Regions from separate parts of the Cupriavidus nantongensis genome, predicted to be linked through region 2. Evidence: predicted binding sites of a transcription regulator. Region 2 holds the regulator's gene; the other holds the start of a gene.

Region 1 (7,761 bases), 710 kb from region 2:
CACCAGCACCACCAGCAGCAGCGCATAGCCGAGGTGATCGGTGCCATGCCAGAACCACGGCAGCTCCTTCCAGTCGAGGAACACCATGAAGTCCGGCAGGTCGCTCTGGTACACGCCTTCGCGCCCGATCGAACGCATCAGGTACATGCCCATGGCATAGCCGCCCAGCGCGAAGAACAGCCCATGGCCGAGGCTGAGGATGCCGCAGTAGCCCCACACCAGGTCGAGCGCGATCGCCGCCAGCGCGAAGCACATGATCTTTCCGACCAGCGTCAGCGCATACGCCGACAGGTGCAGCGGATGGCCCTCCGGCAGCAGCAGCGCGCACACCGGCACGCCGATGCCGACGATTGCGGTCAGCGCCAGCAGCGCGATCCAGCCGCGCGGCGAGAACAGCGACTGGCGTTCGGGCACGGCCAGCCGGAACGGTGCCGCGGAAGAGTTCGGTTGGAATCGCTGCATCATGCCTCCGCGCTGCGCCCCTTGAGCGCGAACAGTCCCTGCGGCCGCTTCTGGATAAACAGCACAATCAGCACCAGGACCAGGATCTTGGCCAGCACCGCGCCATAGAAGGGTTCGATGAACTTGTTGAGGATGCCCAGCCCGAACGCACCGACGATGGTGCCGGCCAGTTGCCCCACCCCGCCCAGCACCACCACCATGAACGAATCGATGATGTAGGCCTGGCCCAGGTCGGGACCGACATTGCCGATCTGCGACAGCGCGCAGCCGCCAAGCCCGGCGATGCCGGCACCGAAGGCAAAGGCATAGCTGTCGACCTGCCAGGTGCGCACGCCCACGCACGCGGCCATGGTGCGGTTCTGCGTGGTGGCGCGCACGAACAGGCCCAGCCGGGTGCGGTTGAGCACCGCCCATGCGATGGCCACCACCGCCAGCGCGAACAGCACGATGACGATGCGGTTGTAGGGAATCACCAGCCCCGGCATCCACTCGAAGCCGCCGCTCATCCATCCGGGGTTGGACACTTCCACGTTCTGCGCACCGAACAGCGTGCGCACCGCCTGCATCAGCAGCAGGCTCACGCCGAAGGTGGCCAGCAGCGTTTCCAGCGGGCGCCCGTACAGGTGGCGCAGCACCAGCCGTTCCAGCACGAAGCCGACCACCGCGGCAGCCAGGAACGAAGCCGGCAGCGCCGCGGGCAGATACCAGTCGAGCGCGCCCGGCGCATAGGCACGGAACAGCGACTGCACCACGTAGGTGGCATAGGCGCCGATCATCAGGAATTCGCCGTGCGCCATGTTGATCACGCCGATCAGGCCATAGGTGATGGCGAGTCCTAGCGCGGCCAGCAGCAGCACGCTGCCCAGGCTCAGCCCGGCGAACAGGTTGCCGATCACTTCGGCGCGGCGCTGGTCGCGCTGCAGCGTGTCCAGCGCCTGCTGCGCGGCCAGCCGCACGCTGCCGTCGGGCTCGCGGTAGCGGCCGGCGCTGTCGCGCTCGACCAGCGGCGCCAGCTTCTGGCGGTTCTGCGGGTTGCTGTCGCTGGCCAGGATGCGGATGGCTTCGAGCCGCGCCTCGCGCGCGGCAGGCTCCGGCGTCTCGCCCAGCACCAGGTTGGCCCAGATCACGTCGAGGCTGGCGCGCAGTCCGGCATCGGCCTCGGTCTTGCGCGCGGCCTCCACCGCGGCCAGCGACGCGCTTTCGGGCTGGTCGCGCAGCGTGGCCACCGCCTGCGCGCGCACCGCGATCTCGGGCGACTGCAGCAGCAGGCTGCTGGCGGCGCTGTCGACCAGCGCGCGCAGGCTGTTGTTCAGGGTCAGCGCTTCGAGTTCGTCGGCGTTGACCGAGACCGGCTTGCCGGTGATCGCATCGACCAGCCTGTCGCCGTCCTGCCGCACCATGCCGACCGACGGCGCGTATTGCAGGGCGTCGTCCTGCAGCGCTTTCAGGATCGGGCCGGCCTCGGCGGGCGCTGCCTTGGCCAGCGCAGACAGCGCGGCGGTTTTGGCGTCGAAGTCGTCCCCGGCGAGTGGCTTCAGGTCGGCCTGCGTCAGTGCGCTGGCCCATGACGCCGCGGCCAGCAGCAGAGCTGCCAGCAAGGCACGCAGCCAGGACCTGGCGGGAAAGGATATCGAATGGCGCATGAGGGCTGGCAGTGACGAAAGTGAATGACCAAGCTGCGGATGTGCTCCCCTCTCCCACACAGTAGGAGAGGGGAGAAAACCAGCGGTAGGCGACCGTTCCTTACATCGCCTTGTCCGGCTTCCCTTCATTGCCCGCGATGAACGGGCTCCACGGCTGCGCGCGCACCGCCTTCGGCGTCTTCCACACCACCGCGAACTGGCCGTCGGCCTTGACCTCGCCGATCATCACCGGCTTGTACAGGTGGTGGTTCTCGCCCATGGTCAGGGTGAAGCCGTCCGGCGCCTTGAAGGTCTGGCCGTACATGGCCGCGCGCACCTTGGCGGTGTCGGTGCTGCCGGCCTTCTTCACCGCCTGCGCCCACATATGGATGCCGACGTAGGTGGCTTCCATCGGGTCGTTGGTCACGCGCTTGTCGCCGCCGGGCAGGTTGTTGGCCTTGACCCAGGCTGCCCACTGCTTGCGGAAAGCGTCGTTCTCGGGATTCTTGACCGACATGAAGTAGTTCCACGCGGCCAGGTGGCCCACCAGCGGCTTGGTGTCGATGCCGCGCAGCTCTTCCTCGCCGACCGAGAACGCCACCACCGGCACGTCCTTGGCCTTGAGCCCGGCGTTGCCCAGCTCCTTGTAGAACGGCACGTTGGAATCGCCGTTGATGGTGGAGATCACCGCGGTCTTGCCGCCCTGCGAGAACTTCTTGATATTGGCGACGATGGTCTGGTAGTCGCTGTGGCCGAACGGGGTGTAGACCTCTTCAATGTCCTTGTCGGCCACGCCCTTGCTCTTCAGGAACGCGCGCAGGATCTTGTTGGTGGTGCGCGGGTAGACGTAGTCGGTGCCGAGCAGGAAGAAACGCTTGGCGCCGCCGCCCTCCTTGCTCATCAGGTATTCGACCGCGGGGATGGCCTGCTGGTTGGGCGCCGCGCCGGTGTAGAAGACGTTCTTCGACATCTCCTCGCCTTCATACTGCACCGGGTAGAACAGCAGCGAGTTGAGCTCTTCGTAGACCGGCAGCACCGACTTGCGCGACACCGAGGTCCAGCAGCCGAAGGTCACCGCCACCTTGTCCTTGCTGACCAGCTGGCGCGCCTTCTCGGCGAACAGCGGCCAGTTCGATGCCGGGTCCACCACCACCGGCTCCAGCTTGCGCCCGAGCACGCCGCCGCTCTTGTTGATCTCGTCGATGGTCATCAGGGCCACGTCCTTCAGCGACGTTTCCGAGATTGCCATGGTGCCGGACAGCGAATGCAGGATGCCGACCTTGATCGGCTCCTTGGACTGCGCCAGCGCCAGCGGGCTGGTACCGATCATTGCCGCGGCGGCTATCGCCGACAGCTTCAGCATGTCACGTCGTTGCATTTGCAGCTCCCGTTTATGGTGTTGGTCAGGGACTACGCTCCCCGGGGTGATGCATCTGCAACTAGCGTGCCACGGCGATATCGCGCGCGCGGCGCGGCCACACGCGGCGCGTGCGGCGGATCGTTGCCCGCCGGGCGCGCTCGCACCATCGCCGTGCAACGCCGGCCCGCACTGACTCAGTGCGTATCTGCCGCCGCGGGCGATGACGGTGCATGGCGCCCGCATCGGGGCATCGCGCTCGCGGTTTGCGCCACGGTGGCGCCGGCTGGAGTAACGGCACTGTGGCGCGCACCGTTTAAGCGAACGCTTAAACCCGGATTCGAATGCATGTAAATCCGTACATTCAATGATTAAGGCCGGCGCGCCGCGGCACTACGGTGAAAGATGGCCGCGGTCCCACCCGACGACCCGGCCCTGGCATTTCCCGGACCCCCATAAAAGGAAGGAGAAACCATGCCGTACGCTGCCGACCCCCATGCATCCCCCGCCGAGCCGCAGCCGCAGCCGCGCGCCACCCCGTACTGGCGCCCGCGCCGCGGCAAGCTGGCGCTGGCGGCGCTGGCGCTGACCCTGGGTGCCTGCGGCGGCGGCGACGATCCCCCGCCTCCGCCACCGCCCCCGCCGGTCACGCCGACCGCAGGCTGCGAGCTCGACGGCAGCACCGGCGGCCAGGCCGTGGTGCTGCCGGGCGACCCCAACGCGCCGGAACAGGCAACCGGCTATGCGCCCAAGGTCACGGTCTACAGCAAGACCTATATGGCGGTGACCAACAACCCGGTCTCGACCAAGGCGGCATGCGACGTGCTGAAGGCCGGCGGCACCGCGATCGACGCCGCGGTGGCGGCGCAGATGGTGCTGAACCTGGTCGAGCCGCAATCGTCCGGCATCGGCGGCGGCGCCTTTATCCTGCATTTCGATGCGGCGACGCGCCAGCTGACCGCCTACGACGGCCGCGAGACCGCGCCGGCCGCGGCCGACGAGAACTACCTGCGCTGGAAGTCAGCAAGCGACCAGACCACGCCGCTGCCCAATCCCCAGCGCAGCGGCCGCTCCATCGGCACCCCGGGCACGCTGCGCGTGCTCGAGATGGCCCACCGCGACTACGGCAAGACCGCGTGGAAGGAACTGTTCGCGCCGGCAATCAAGCTGGCCACCGACGGCTTCGCGATCCCGCCGCGCATGGCCGCGGCGATTTCCGACAGCGCCACCGTCGCCAATATCAAGCGCGATCCGGAAATGGCCGCCTACTTCCTCAATCCCGACGGCACGCCGCGCGCGGTCAACACGGTGCTGCGCAATCCCGCGCTGGCGGCGGTCTTCAGCGCCGTCGCCGCGGACGGCGCCGACGCCTTCTACAAGAACGGGCCGATCGCGCAGGCCATCGTCGCCAAGATCCAGACCACCTACGACGGCAATACCACGCCTGGCGTGACCACGCTCGACGACCTGGCCAACTACCAGGCCAGGAAGCGCACGCCGGTGTGCACCACCTACCGGCAGTACGAGGTGTGCGGCATGCCGCCGCCGTCGTCCGGCGGGATCGCGGTGGCGCAGATCCTGGGCATCGTCGAGAACTTCGACATGGCGGCGCACAAGCCCACGCTGGTCGACCAGAACGGCGGCCGGCCGAGCGTGCTGGGCGCCCACCTGATGGGCGAAGCCGGGCACCTGGCCTATGCCGACCGCAACAAGTACGTGGCCGACACCGATTTCGTTCCGTTGCCCGGCGGCACCTGGGACACCATGCTGAACAAGCCCTACCTGAGCCAGCGCGCCGGCCTGATCAGCACCACCGGCTCGATGGTCACGCCGGTGGCGGCGGGCAACCTCGGCGAGGTGCCGCTGGCGCCGTCGATGGTGCAGGAGCGCGGCACCACGCACCTGTCGCTGCATGACAAGTACGGCAACGTGGTGGCGATGACCACCACGATCGAGGCCGGCCTGGGCTCGTACCACATGACCAACGGCTTCCTGCTCAACAACGAGCTGACCGACTTCAATGCCGATCCCGCGCCGGGCGGCGTGCTGGTGGCCAACCGGCTGCAGCCGGGCAAGCGTCCGCGCAGCTCGATGGCGCCAACGGTGGTGTTCCGGCGCAACAGCGACGGCTCGCGCGGCGAGTTCTACATGACCACCGGCTCGCCGGGCGGCGCCACCATCATCCAGTTCGTCGCCAAGACCCTGGTGGCTTCGCTGGACTGGGGCCTGGATGCGCAGCAGGCGGTGTCGATGATCGACTTCGGTGGCAATAACGCGAGCGCGGGATCGCCCATGATCGTCGGCGGCGAGCATCCCAACGTCGACACCAGCACGCCGGCCGGCGGCCTGCCGGGCGACAACGACCCGCTGGTCAGGGGCCTGCGCAACCTCGGCCACACCGTCAACACCGCGGCGCAGTCGAGCGGGCTGAGCGCCATCATCCGCACCACCATCGGCGGCTCGGCGGTGCTGGTGGGCGGCGCCGACCCGCGGCGCGAGGGCGTGGTGCTGGGGGATACGTTCAAGCCCTGAGCAAGCCGCGGCAAAAAAGAAAGGGGCCCCGCGGGGCCCCTTCTTTTCGATGCCAGGACGCCGGTCCTTACATCACCATCATGTTGGCGTTCAGGTTGTGCATGATCCACAGCGAACCCGCCACCACGATCACCAGGATCAGCGCCGTGAACAGCAGCGCGATCACGTTGCTGCGCTGTTCGGACGACGAGTCCAGGTGCAGGAAGTACTTCAGGTGCACGATCATCTGGACCACGGCCATGCCGAGGATGGTCCACAGGATGGTGGCCTTGTCCATGGTGCCGTCCATCACGATCTTGAACGGGATCACGGTCAGGATCACGGCCAGGATGAAGCCGATCGCGTAGCCCTTGAAGCTGGCGTGGCCGCCAGCGTGGCTGTCATGCGCGTGCGAGTCGTGGGCGCCGTGCGCCGCCGGTGCGTTGTGTTGTGCCATCACAGATGTCCCATCAGGTAGACCACGGTAAACACGCCGATCCAGACCACGTCCAGGAAGTGCCAGAACAGCGACAGGCACATCAGGCGCTTGGTGAGCGTCGGGGTGATGCCCTTCTTGCCGAGCTGCCACATCAGCACGATCATCCACAGCATGCCGCTGGCGACGTGCAGGCCGTGGGTGCCGACCAGCGTGAAGAACGACGACAGGAACGCGCTGCGGCCCGGGCCGGCGCCTTCGGCGATCAGGTGGTGGAACTCGTTGATTTCCATCGCCATGAAGGCCAGGCCCAGCAGGAAGGTGATGCCGAGCCAGGTCTGCACGTGCTTGAGGCTGCGGTTCTGCAGCGAGATCATCGCCATGCCGTACGTGATCGACGAGAACAGCAGGATGAAGGTCTCCACCAGCACGTAGTTGAGCTCGAACAGCTCCTTCGCCGACGGGCCGCCTGCCACTTCGCCGCGCAGCACGGCGAAGGCCGCGAACAGTCCGGCGAAGATGATGCAGTCGCTCATCAGGTAGATCCAGAAGCCATACACCGTATTGGCACTGGTATCGTGGTGCGCATGGTCATGGCCGTGGCCGTGCGCGCCGGCGTGAGCCGGGGCGCCTGCCTGCGCGGGGATGCGGTCTAGGACTTGAGTCGACATGGTTCTCAGGCTTGCGAAGCAATGCGCTGCAGATGGCGCGTTTCGATCTGCTCGACCTCGGTGGCCGGCACGTAGTAGTCGATGTGGTCGTCGTTGCTGCGGTGGATGAACGCCCAGATCATACCCACCAGGCCAACGATGGCCAGCCACCAGATGTGCCAGGTCAGGGCGAAGCCGAACACCAGGCTGAAGGCGCCGATGATGAAGCCCGCGCCCGTGTTCTTGGGCATGTGGATCTTCTCGTAGCCTTCGGTCGGCAGGGTCTCGCCGCGCGCCTTCATGTCGGCGAACGCGTCCAGGTCACGCACCACCGGGGTGTGCGCGAAGTTGTAGAACGGCGGCGGCGACGAGGTGGCCCACTCCAGCGTGCGGCCGCCCCACGGGTCGCCAGTGACGTCGGCCAGCTTCTTGCGGTCGCGGATCGACACCACGATCTGCAGCACCTGGAAGAAGATGCCCAGCGCGACGAACACCACGCCCACCACGGCCAGGTACAGCCACGGCGTCCAGGCCGGGTTGTCGGTGTGGTTCAGGCGGCGGGTCATGCCCATCAGGCCCAGCACGTACAGCGGCATGAAGGCGAAGTAGAAGCCCACCAGCCAGCACCAGAACGAAGCCTTGCCCAGGCGCTCGTTCAGCTTGAAGCCGAACGCCTTCGGCCACCAGTAGGTGATGCCGGCCAGGTAGCCGAACAGCACGCCG
Region 2 (7,761 bases):
GCTGATGGAAATCACGCGCAAGGGCATGGCCATGACCGCGGTGGTGGATCCCGACGGGCGCGCCATCGGCGTGTTCACCGACGGCGACCTGCGCCGCCTGCTGGAAACCCCGCGCGACTGGAAGACCGTGCCGATCGGCGAGGTCATGCACCGCAACCCGCATGTGGTCAACCAGGACCAGCTGGCGGTGGAAGCCGTGCAGGTGATGGAAGCCAACCGCATCAACCAGCTGCTGGTGGTGGACAACGACGGGCGCCTGACCGGCGCGCTGCATATCCACGACCTGACCCGCGCCAAGGTCATCTGAGCCGGCGCGCCACCGACGGTACCAGCAGCACAACGCCAAGGACACCATGCAGGCACTCCTCGCCTCCCTCAGCGGCATCGTCATGCGGCTGCTGCCGCTGCTGCTGATGGCCATCGTGGCGGGCAGCACGTTCTGGCTGGTCCAGATCAACTCCCCCAAGGAAGACCAGGCCGCACAAACCACCAAGAAGCACGAGCCGGATTACTTCATGGACCGCTTCTCGGCCACCGAGCTGGCGCCCGACGGCAGCACCAAGATCCGCTTCACCGGCGAGCGCATGGTCCATTTCGAGGACGACCAGACCTACGAGGTCACGCGTCCCGCGATGCGCGCCTACGAGCCGGACCGCCCGCCGGTGACCGCGCGCGCCGACATCGGCCGCATGAACGCCGAAGGCACGGTGATCGATTTGTACGGCAACGGCTACGTGCTGCGCCAGCAGGGCAAGGATCCGTCCAAGGACCCGCAGCTGACCGCGGCGTCGAGCTATTTCCAGCTGCTGGTCAATGACGACATCGTCAAGACCGACAAGCCCGTCAAGCTGACACGCGGCCCGTCGGTGATGACCGCCAACGGCCTGATCTTCAACAACGTCACCCGCGAAGTACAATTGCTCGGCAATGTACGCGGCACCATCATCACCGGACCGTCCCCGGGCCGTGCGCCGGGATCCTGACTCCCGGTCCGGCGCAGCCGCGCACGCAACGCCGGCCGTCACGGCCCGGCAGCGCGCGCCGATTGCCGCGCAAACCGCACCATCACGCATCCGACGCCCCTCAAGCAACCCTGCCAACATGACCGCTTCCCTGACGACATCGTCCCGTCGACGCACCGCCCCGGCCCTGCTCGCGCTGGCCCTGGCCTTCGGCCTGCTGGCCCAGCCTGCCCTAGCCGAGCGCGCGGACCGCGACAAGCCGATGGTGCTCGAGGCGGACAATGCCAGCTATGACGACGTCAAGCAGATCTATACGCTGACCGGCAACGTGGTGCTGACCAAGGGCACCATGATCCTGAAGTCCGACGCCGCCGAGCTGCGCACCGACCCCGAGGGCTACCAGTTCGCCGTGGCAACCTCGAAGCCGGGCAAGCAGGCTTATATCCGCCAGAAGCGCGAGGGCGTCGACGAATACATCGACGGCTGGGGCGACCGCATCGAATACGACGGCAAGCAGGAATTCTCCAAGCTGATCGGCAATGCCCGCATGGCGCGGCTGCAGGGCGCCAAGCTGCTCGACGAGATCCGCGGCGCGGTGCTGACCTACGACAGCCGCAAGGAACTCTATACCGCTGCCGGCGGCGGCAGCGGCGATGCCGCGGCGGCGAACCCGTCCGGCCGCGTGCGCGCGGTGCTGTCGCCCCGCCAGGACCAGAAGTCCGGCACCGCGGGCGGCTCGCCGCTGGACCTGAAGTCGGCGCCCGCGCCCGCCAACAAACCCTGACCGTACCCATGACCGATACCGCCACCATTGCCGACAAGCCTGTCGTCGAAGCCAACTCCGTCCTGCCCGGCGGCAGCACGCTGGTCGTGCGCCACCTGAAGAAGCGCTATGGCTCGCGCACGGTGGTCAAGGACGTCTCGCTCGACGTCAAGAGCGGCGAGGTGGTCGGACTGCTCGGCCCCAACGGCGCGGGCAAGACCACGTCGTTCTACATGATCGTCGGCCTGGTGGCGCTGGACGAAGGCGACATCGTGCTCGACGGCGACCACATCAGCGGCCTGCCGATTCACGAGCGCGCGCGCATGGGGCTGTCGTACCTGCCGCAGGAAGCCTCGGTGTTCCGCAAGCTCAACGTCGAGGAAAACATCCGCGCAGTGCTCGAGCTGCAGATCGACAAGGGCAAGCCGCTGGCCAAGGCCGAGATCGAGCGCCGCCTCGATGCGCTGCTCGACGACCTGCAGATCGCGCACCTGCGCAACAACCCGGCGCTGTCGCTGTCCGGCGGCGAGCGCCGCCGCGTCGAAATCGCGCGCGCGCTGGCGTCGTCGCCGCGCTTCATCCTGCTCGACGAACCGTTCGCCGGCGTCGATCCGATCGCGGTGGGCGAGATCCAGCGCATCGTCAGCTTCCTGAAGGCGCGCAATATCGGCGTGCTGATCACCGACCACAACGTGCGCGAGACGCTCGGCATCTGCGACCACGCCTACATCATCAGCGAAGGCACGGTGCTGGCCGCGGGCCAGCCCGAAGAGATCATCGCCAACGACGCCGTGCGGCGCGTCTACCTGGGCGAGAACTTCCGCATGTGACAAGCTGGCGGCCCGGCGCGGGCCGCCATGGCTGCATGGCAGGGAGAGCCAGCGGCGATCACGGCGCATCAGCGATAGCAATTTCCGTTCCAACATCGGAAAGATGCGCATAAAATAGGTCGCATGAAACCGTCGCTACAGCTCCGCCTCTCCCAGCACCTGGCCCTGACCCCGCAGCTGCAACAGTCGATCCGGCTGCTGCAGCTTTCCACGCTGGAACTGCAGCAGGAAGTCGAACAGGCGCTGACGGAAAACCCGCTGCTCGAGCGGGAGAACGACTGGATCGAAAGCCCGCTGCGCGTGGCCGCCGACGGCTCGGTCAACTTGCAAAGCGCGCCCGCGCCCGCCCCCGCCGAGCCCCAGGGCAATGGCGACGCCCGCACCGAAGGCGCCGCCGATGACGGCTACGGCGACAACAGCAGCGGCGACGACTACAGCAACGGCGACTGGAGCCTGGACGACTTCGCCCGCCGCCCGCAAGGCGACGAGGACGAAAAGACGCCGATGCAGCTGCGCGATGCCGAGCCCACGCTGCGCGAATACCTGATGGAGCAGTTGACGCCGCTGAAGATCTCGGCGCGCGACAAGGGGCTCGCCATCTTCCTGATCGAATCGCTCGACGACGATGGCTACCTGAGCGCATCGCTCGAAGAGATCTGCGCGGAGCTGCCCGAAGAACTCGAGTTCGACCCCGACGAAGTCCACGCCATCCTGACGCTGCTGCAGAGCTTCGATCCGCCCGGCGTGGGCGCGCGCAACGCGGCCGAATGCCTGGCGCTGCAATTGCGCCGCCTGACGCACCCGCAGCGCGAACTGGCGCTGACCATCGTCACCCATCACCTGGAACTTCTTGCGGTACGCGACTACACGCGGCTGAAGAAGGCCCTGCAGGTCGATGAAGTCGCGCTCAAGGCCGCGCATGACCTGATCCGCTCGCTGGCGCCCTACCCGGGCCACGCGTACAGCCGCCCCGAGGCCGACTTCGTCGTGCCCGATGTGTTCGTGCGCAAGAGCGGTGGCGGCTGGATCGCGCAGCTCAATCCGGATGTGATGCCGAGGCTGCGCATCAATGATATGTATGCCCAGATCCTGCGTGGCGCCAAGGGCGAAACCGGCACCGCGGGGCTGCAGCAGAAGCTGCAGGAGGCGCGCTGGCTGATCAAGAACATCCAGCAAAGGTTCGACACGATCCTGCGGGTTTCGCAGGCCATTGTCGAGCGTCAAAAGAACTTTTTCACCCACGGTGAAATCGCCATGCGCCCCTTGGTTTTGCGGGAGATTGCCGATACACTGGGTTTACACGAGTCAACCATCTCCCGGGTGACGACCAATAAATACATGGCCACGCCGATGGGTACTTTCGAACTGAAGTACTTCTTCGGCAGCCACGTGTCCACCGAGACCGGTGGCGCGGCTTCATCAACGGCCATCCGCGCCTTGATCAAGCAACTGATAGGAGCCGAAGACCCGAGGAATCCCCTTTCCGACAGTCGCATCGCCGAACTGCTGGGCGAACAGGGCTTCGTTGTCGCGCGCCGCACCGTCGCCAAGTATCGTGAAGCCTTGAAAATCCCCGCAGTCAATCTCCGCAAGTCTTTGTAGCCGAGCCCACCGCCTGCCTGGTGAGGCTCTTTCAGAAGGAGAAGCGCTATGAACTTCAAGATCAGTGGACACCACCTGGACATCACGCCGCCTCTGCGTGAGTACGTGGAAACGAAGCTGGAGCGAATCGTCAGGCATTTCGATCAAGTCATTGGCGTTAGCGTGCTGCTCTCTGTCGACAATCACAAGGAAAAGGACCGGCGTCAGTACGCGGAAATCAATCTGCATCTCAAGGGCAAGGACATCTTTGTCGAAGCGCATCATGAAGACCTGTATGCGGCGATCGACGCACTCGTCGACAAGCTGGACCGTCAGGTGATTCGCTACAAGGATCGCGTGCAAGGCCACGACCGCGAAGCGGTCAAGTACCAGATGGCCGCAGCGCAAATGCAGCAATAAACCCGTGCCCGGCAGCCCCGCAGAGGGCTGCTGAACCAGGATTCCACAGGCAAGCCGCGCCGCGAAGCGCGGCTTTTTTGCGCCCCGGGGGCGGTGCCGGCTGTGGCAGCGGAGCAAACCTTGTCACGCATGGGAGCCCGAAATGTTCGCAAGCGCAGCGCCAAGGTGTATGCTGCGCCATACAAAGAGAGAGAAATCGTGGCCGCATCCGCTGGCGCTGCACCGCACAAGGCAGGGGTAGCCGCTGCTCTATAATGGGCCGGACGTCCCCCCGCCCGCAGCGGCAGGGAGCCAGCCGCTGCCCGGCGGAACGATCCGCCCGCTAACTGAAATCCTGCGCATCGCCCATGAATCGTTTGGCCAAATTGCTGCCACCCGGCAACATCACCCTCGACGTCAGCGTCACCAGCAAGAAACGTGTGTTCGAGCAGGCCGGGCTCCTCTTCGAGAACAACCATGGCGTGGCGCGCGCCATCGTCACCGACAACCTGTTCGCGCGCGAGTCGCTGGGCTCGACCGGACTGGGCGCCGGCGTGGCGATCCCGCACGGGCGCATCAAGGGCCTGAAGCAGCCGCTGGCCGCGTTCATGCGCCTGGCCGAGCCGATTCCGTTCGAATCGCCGGACGGCAAGCCGGTTTCGCTGCTGATCTTTCTTCTGGTGCCGGAACAGGCCACGCAGCAACACCTGGAAATCTTGTCCGAGATCGCGCAGCTGCTGTCGGATCGCGACATGCGCGAGGGCCTGGCGACCCTGCCCACGCCCGATGCCGTGCACGAACTGCTGATCGCATGGCATCCCTGATCCACTGATTCCCCTTTAGCGGGCCGGCACCAGACCGGGCAGGCGCCACGCGCTTCGAACACCGCCTTACCAGCCATACCGCATGGAACTCACCGGCGTCACCTCCCAGTCCATCTTCGACGACAACGCAGCCGACCTCAAACTCTCGTGGGTCGCTGGCCTGGAGGGCGCGGACCGCGCCTTTGACGTGGAATTCGCCCGCGAAGCGACCTCCGCCGCGGACCTGGTGGGCCACCTCAACCTGATCCACCCGAACCGGATCCAGGTCCTCGGCAAGCCCGAGATCACGTACTACCAGCGGCTCGACGACGAGACCCGCAAGCGCCAGATGGGCGAGCTGATCCTGCTGGAGCCGCCGTTCCTGGTGATCGCCGACGGCATGGAGCCGCCGCCGGACCTGGAATTGCGCTGCACGCGCTCGTCGACGCCGCTGTTCACCACGCCGGTGTCGTCGGCCGCGGTGATCGACCACCTGCGCCTGTACCTGTCGCGCATCTCGGCGCCGCGCGTGACCATGCACGGCGTGTTCCTCGACATCCTCGGCATGGGCGTGCTGATCATGGGCGAATCGGGCCTGGGCAAGAGCGAGCTGGGCCTGGAACTGATCTCGCGCGGCCACGGGCTGGTGGCCGACGACGCCGTCGATTTCGTCCGGCTGGGGCCGGATTTCATCGAGGGCCGCTGCCCGCCGCTGCTGCAGAACCTGCTGGAAGTGCGCGGCCTGGGGCTGCTCGATATCAAGACCATCTTTGGCGAGACCGCGGTGCGGCGGAAGATGAAGATCAAGCTGGTGGTGCAGCTGGTGCGGCGCAACGATGGCGAGTTCGAGCGGCTGCCGCTGGATTCGCAGTACCTGGACGTGCTCGGGCTGCCCATCCACATGGTCAAGATCCAGGTGGCGGCCGGCCGCAACCTTGCGGTGCTGGTCGAAGCCGCCGTGCGCAACACCATCCTGCGCCTGCGCGGCATCGACACGCTGCGGGATTTCATGGACCGCCAGCGCGCCGCGATGCAGGCCGATGCGGTCTCGCGCGGCCAGGGCCGGCTGCTCTAAGCCACCGTCGGCCGCGGTTTTCAATTGCTTACAACGGCGTGGCAAGCGCTCGTCAACGTTTCTCAGGCGTGCTCCGTTTTGTGCTGTAATGGGCATCACGCCCGTTACGGAAGCTGCAACGCCGACTCCGGCGCGCGGCGATAAGGTTGTCCACCCCCGAGGAGAGCAAGCATGAAGACCCTGATTGCAGTGTGCGCGCTGGTGACCCCGCTGTTCGCAGCCAGCGCCTTTGCGCAGACCGCCACGCCGGCCACCCCTGCGACGCCGGCCAAGCCGTCGGCCGCGGCCCCGGCAACGCCTGCCGTGCCGGCCTCGCCTGCTACCCCCGCCAATCCGGACAAGCCCGCGGCCAACACCCAGCAAGACAAGATGAAGGCCTGTAACGCGCAGGCTTCCGGCAAGAAGGGCGACGAACGCAAGGCGTTCATGAAGGAATGCCTGTCGAAGTCCGGCGCGCCCAAGACCCAGCAGGAAAAGATGGCGGCCTGCAGCAAGTCGGGCAAGGGCAAGAAGGGCGACGAATACAAGGCCTACATGAAGGAATGCCTGTCGAAGGCAGCCTGAGCAGCACCACTTGCAAACGAGATGGCGAACCGCGAGGTTCGCCATTTTTGCTGCTGTCAAACAGCTGTCATGACGCAGCCGGCACCTGATGCTATGCTTCAGTTGCTATGCGCATCATCCTCATCACCGGCATATCCGGTTCCGGCAAGTCCGTCGCACTGAACGTCCTCGAAGATGCAGGCTATTACTGCGTGGACAACCTGCCGGCGCAGTTCATCCCTGAACTGACCCGCTATCTCGACAGCCAGGGCTACACGCACCTGGGCGTGGCTACCGACATCCGCAGCCGCGAGTCGCTCGACCAGCTACCCGACACCGTGCGCGCGCTCGCCGCCGAGCACCAGGTCGAGGTGATTTTCCTGACCGCCAGCACCGATGCCCTGGTGCAGCGCTACTCCGAGACGCGCCGCCGCCATCCGCTGTCGGCCCGCACCGACAGCGTGGCCGGCGGCGGCGGCGCCTTCAACGACACGGCGCTGATGGAAGCGATCGAGATGGAGCGCGCGCTGCTGAGCCCGCTCGCCGAGGCCGCGCACCGGATCGACACCAGCAATGTGCGCACCAATACCCTGCGCAGTTGGATCAAGGAACTGATCCGCGACGACAGCCAGCGCCTGACGCTGCTGTTCGAGTCGTTCGGCTTCAAGCACGGCGTGCCCAGCGATGCCGACATGGTGTTCGACGTGCGCTCGCTGCCCAACCCGTACTACGACCTGGAACTGCGGCCGCTGACCGGCCGCGACACGCCGGTCATCGACTTCCTGCAAGGGCAGCCGATGGTGCT

Evidence for each region. The regulator sigma-54, encoded in region 2, starts transcription at its own class of promoters, with help from an activator protein. The targets are predictions, from matches to a motif close to TGGCANGNAANCTGCTTT.
Region 1: urtA (urea ABC transporter substrate-binding protein) is a predicted target of sigma-54. The motif match lies at 3,517-3,534, and genes of this name have one in related genera.

Annotation. Positions count from the first base shown of each region.
Region 1 is NZ_CP014844.1:1,378,584-1,386,344, reverse strand. Features, by position in the region: gene urtC (urea ABC transporter permease subunit UrtC) at 1-462, opposite strand, end outside; gene urtB (urea ABC transporter permease subunit UrtB) at 462-2,105, opposite strand; gene urtA (urea ABC transporter substrate-binding protein) at 2,206-3,462, opposite strand; gene A2G96_RS06385 (gamma-glutamyltransferase family protein) at 3,916-5,973, shown strand; gene cyoD (cytochrome o ubiquinol oxidase subunit IV) at 6,041-6,409, opposite strand; gene cyoC (cytochrome o ubiquinol oxidase subunit III) at 6,409-7,059, opposite strand; gene cyoB (cytochrome o ubiquinol oxidase subunit I) at 7,065-7,761, opposite strand, start outside.
Region 2 is NZ_CP014844.1:667,895-675,655, reverse strand. Features, by position in the region: gene A2G96_RS03080 (KpsF/GutQ family sugar-phosphate isomerase) at 1-307, shown strand, start outside; gene lptC (LPS export ABC transporter periplasmic protein LptC) at 354-983, shown strand; gene lptA (lipopolysaccharide transport periplasmic protein LptA) at 1,102-1,746, shown strand; gene lptB (LPS export ABC transporter ATP-binding protein) at 1,755-2,555, shown strand; gene A2G96_RS03060 (RNA polymerase factor sigma-54) at 2,679-4,157, shown strand; gene hpf (ribosome hibernation-promoting factor, HPF/YfiA family) at 4,206-4,556, shown strand; gene A2G96_RS03050 (PTS sugar transporter subunit IIA) at 4,904-5,359, shown strand; gene hprK (HPr(Ser) kinase/phosphatase) at 5,442-6,413, shown strand; gene A2G96_RS03040 (PsiF family protein) at 6,585-6,977, shown strand; gene rapZ (RNase adapter RapZ) at 7,085-7,761, shown strand, end outside.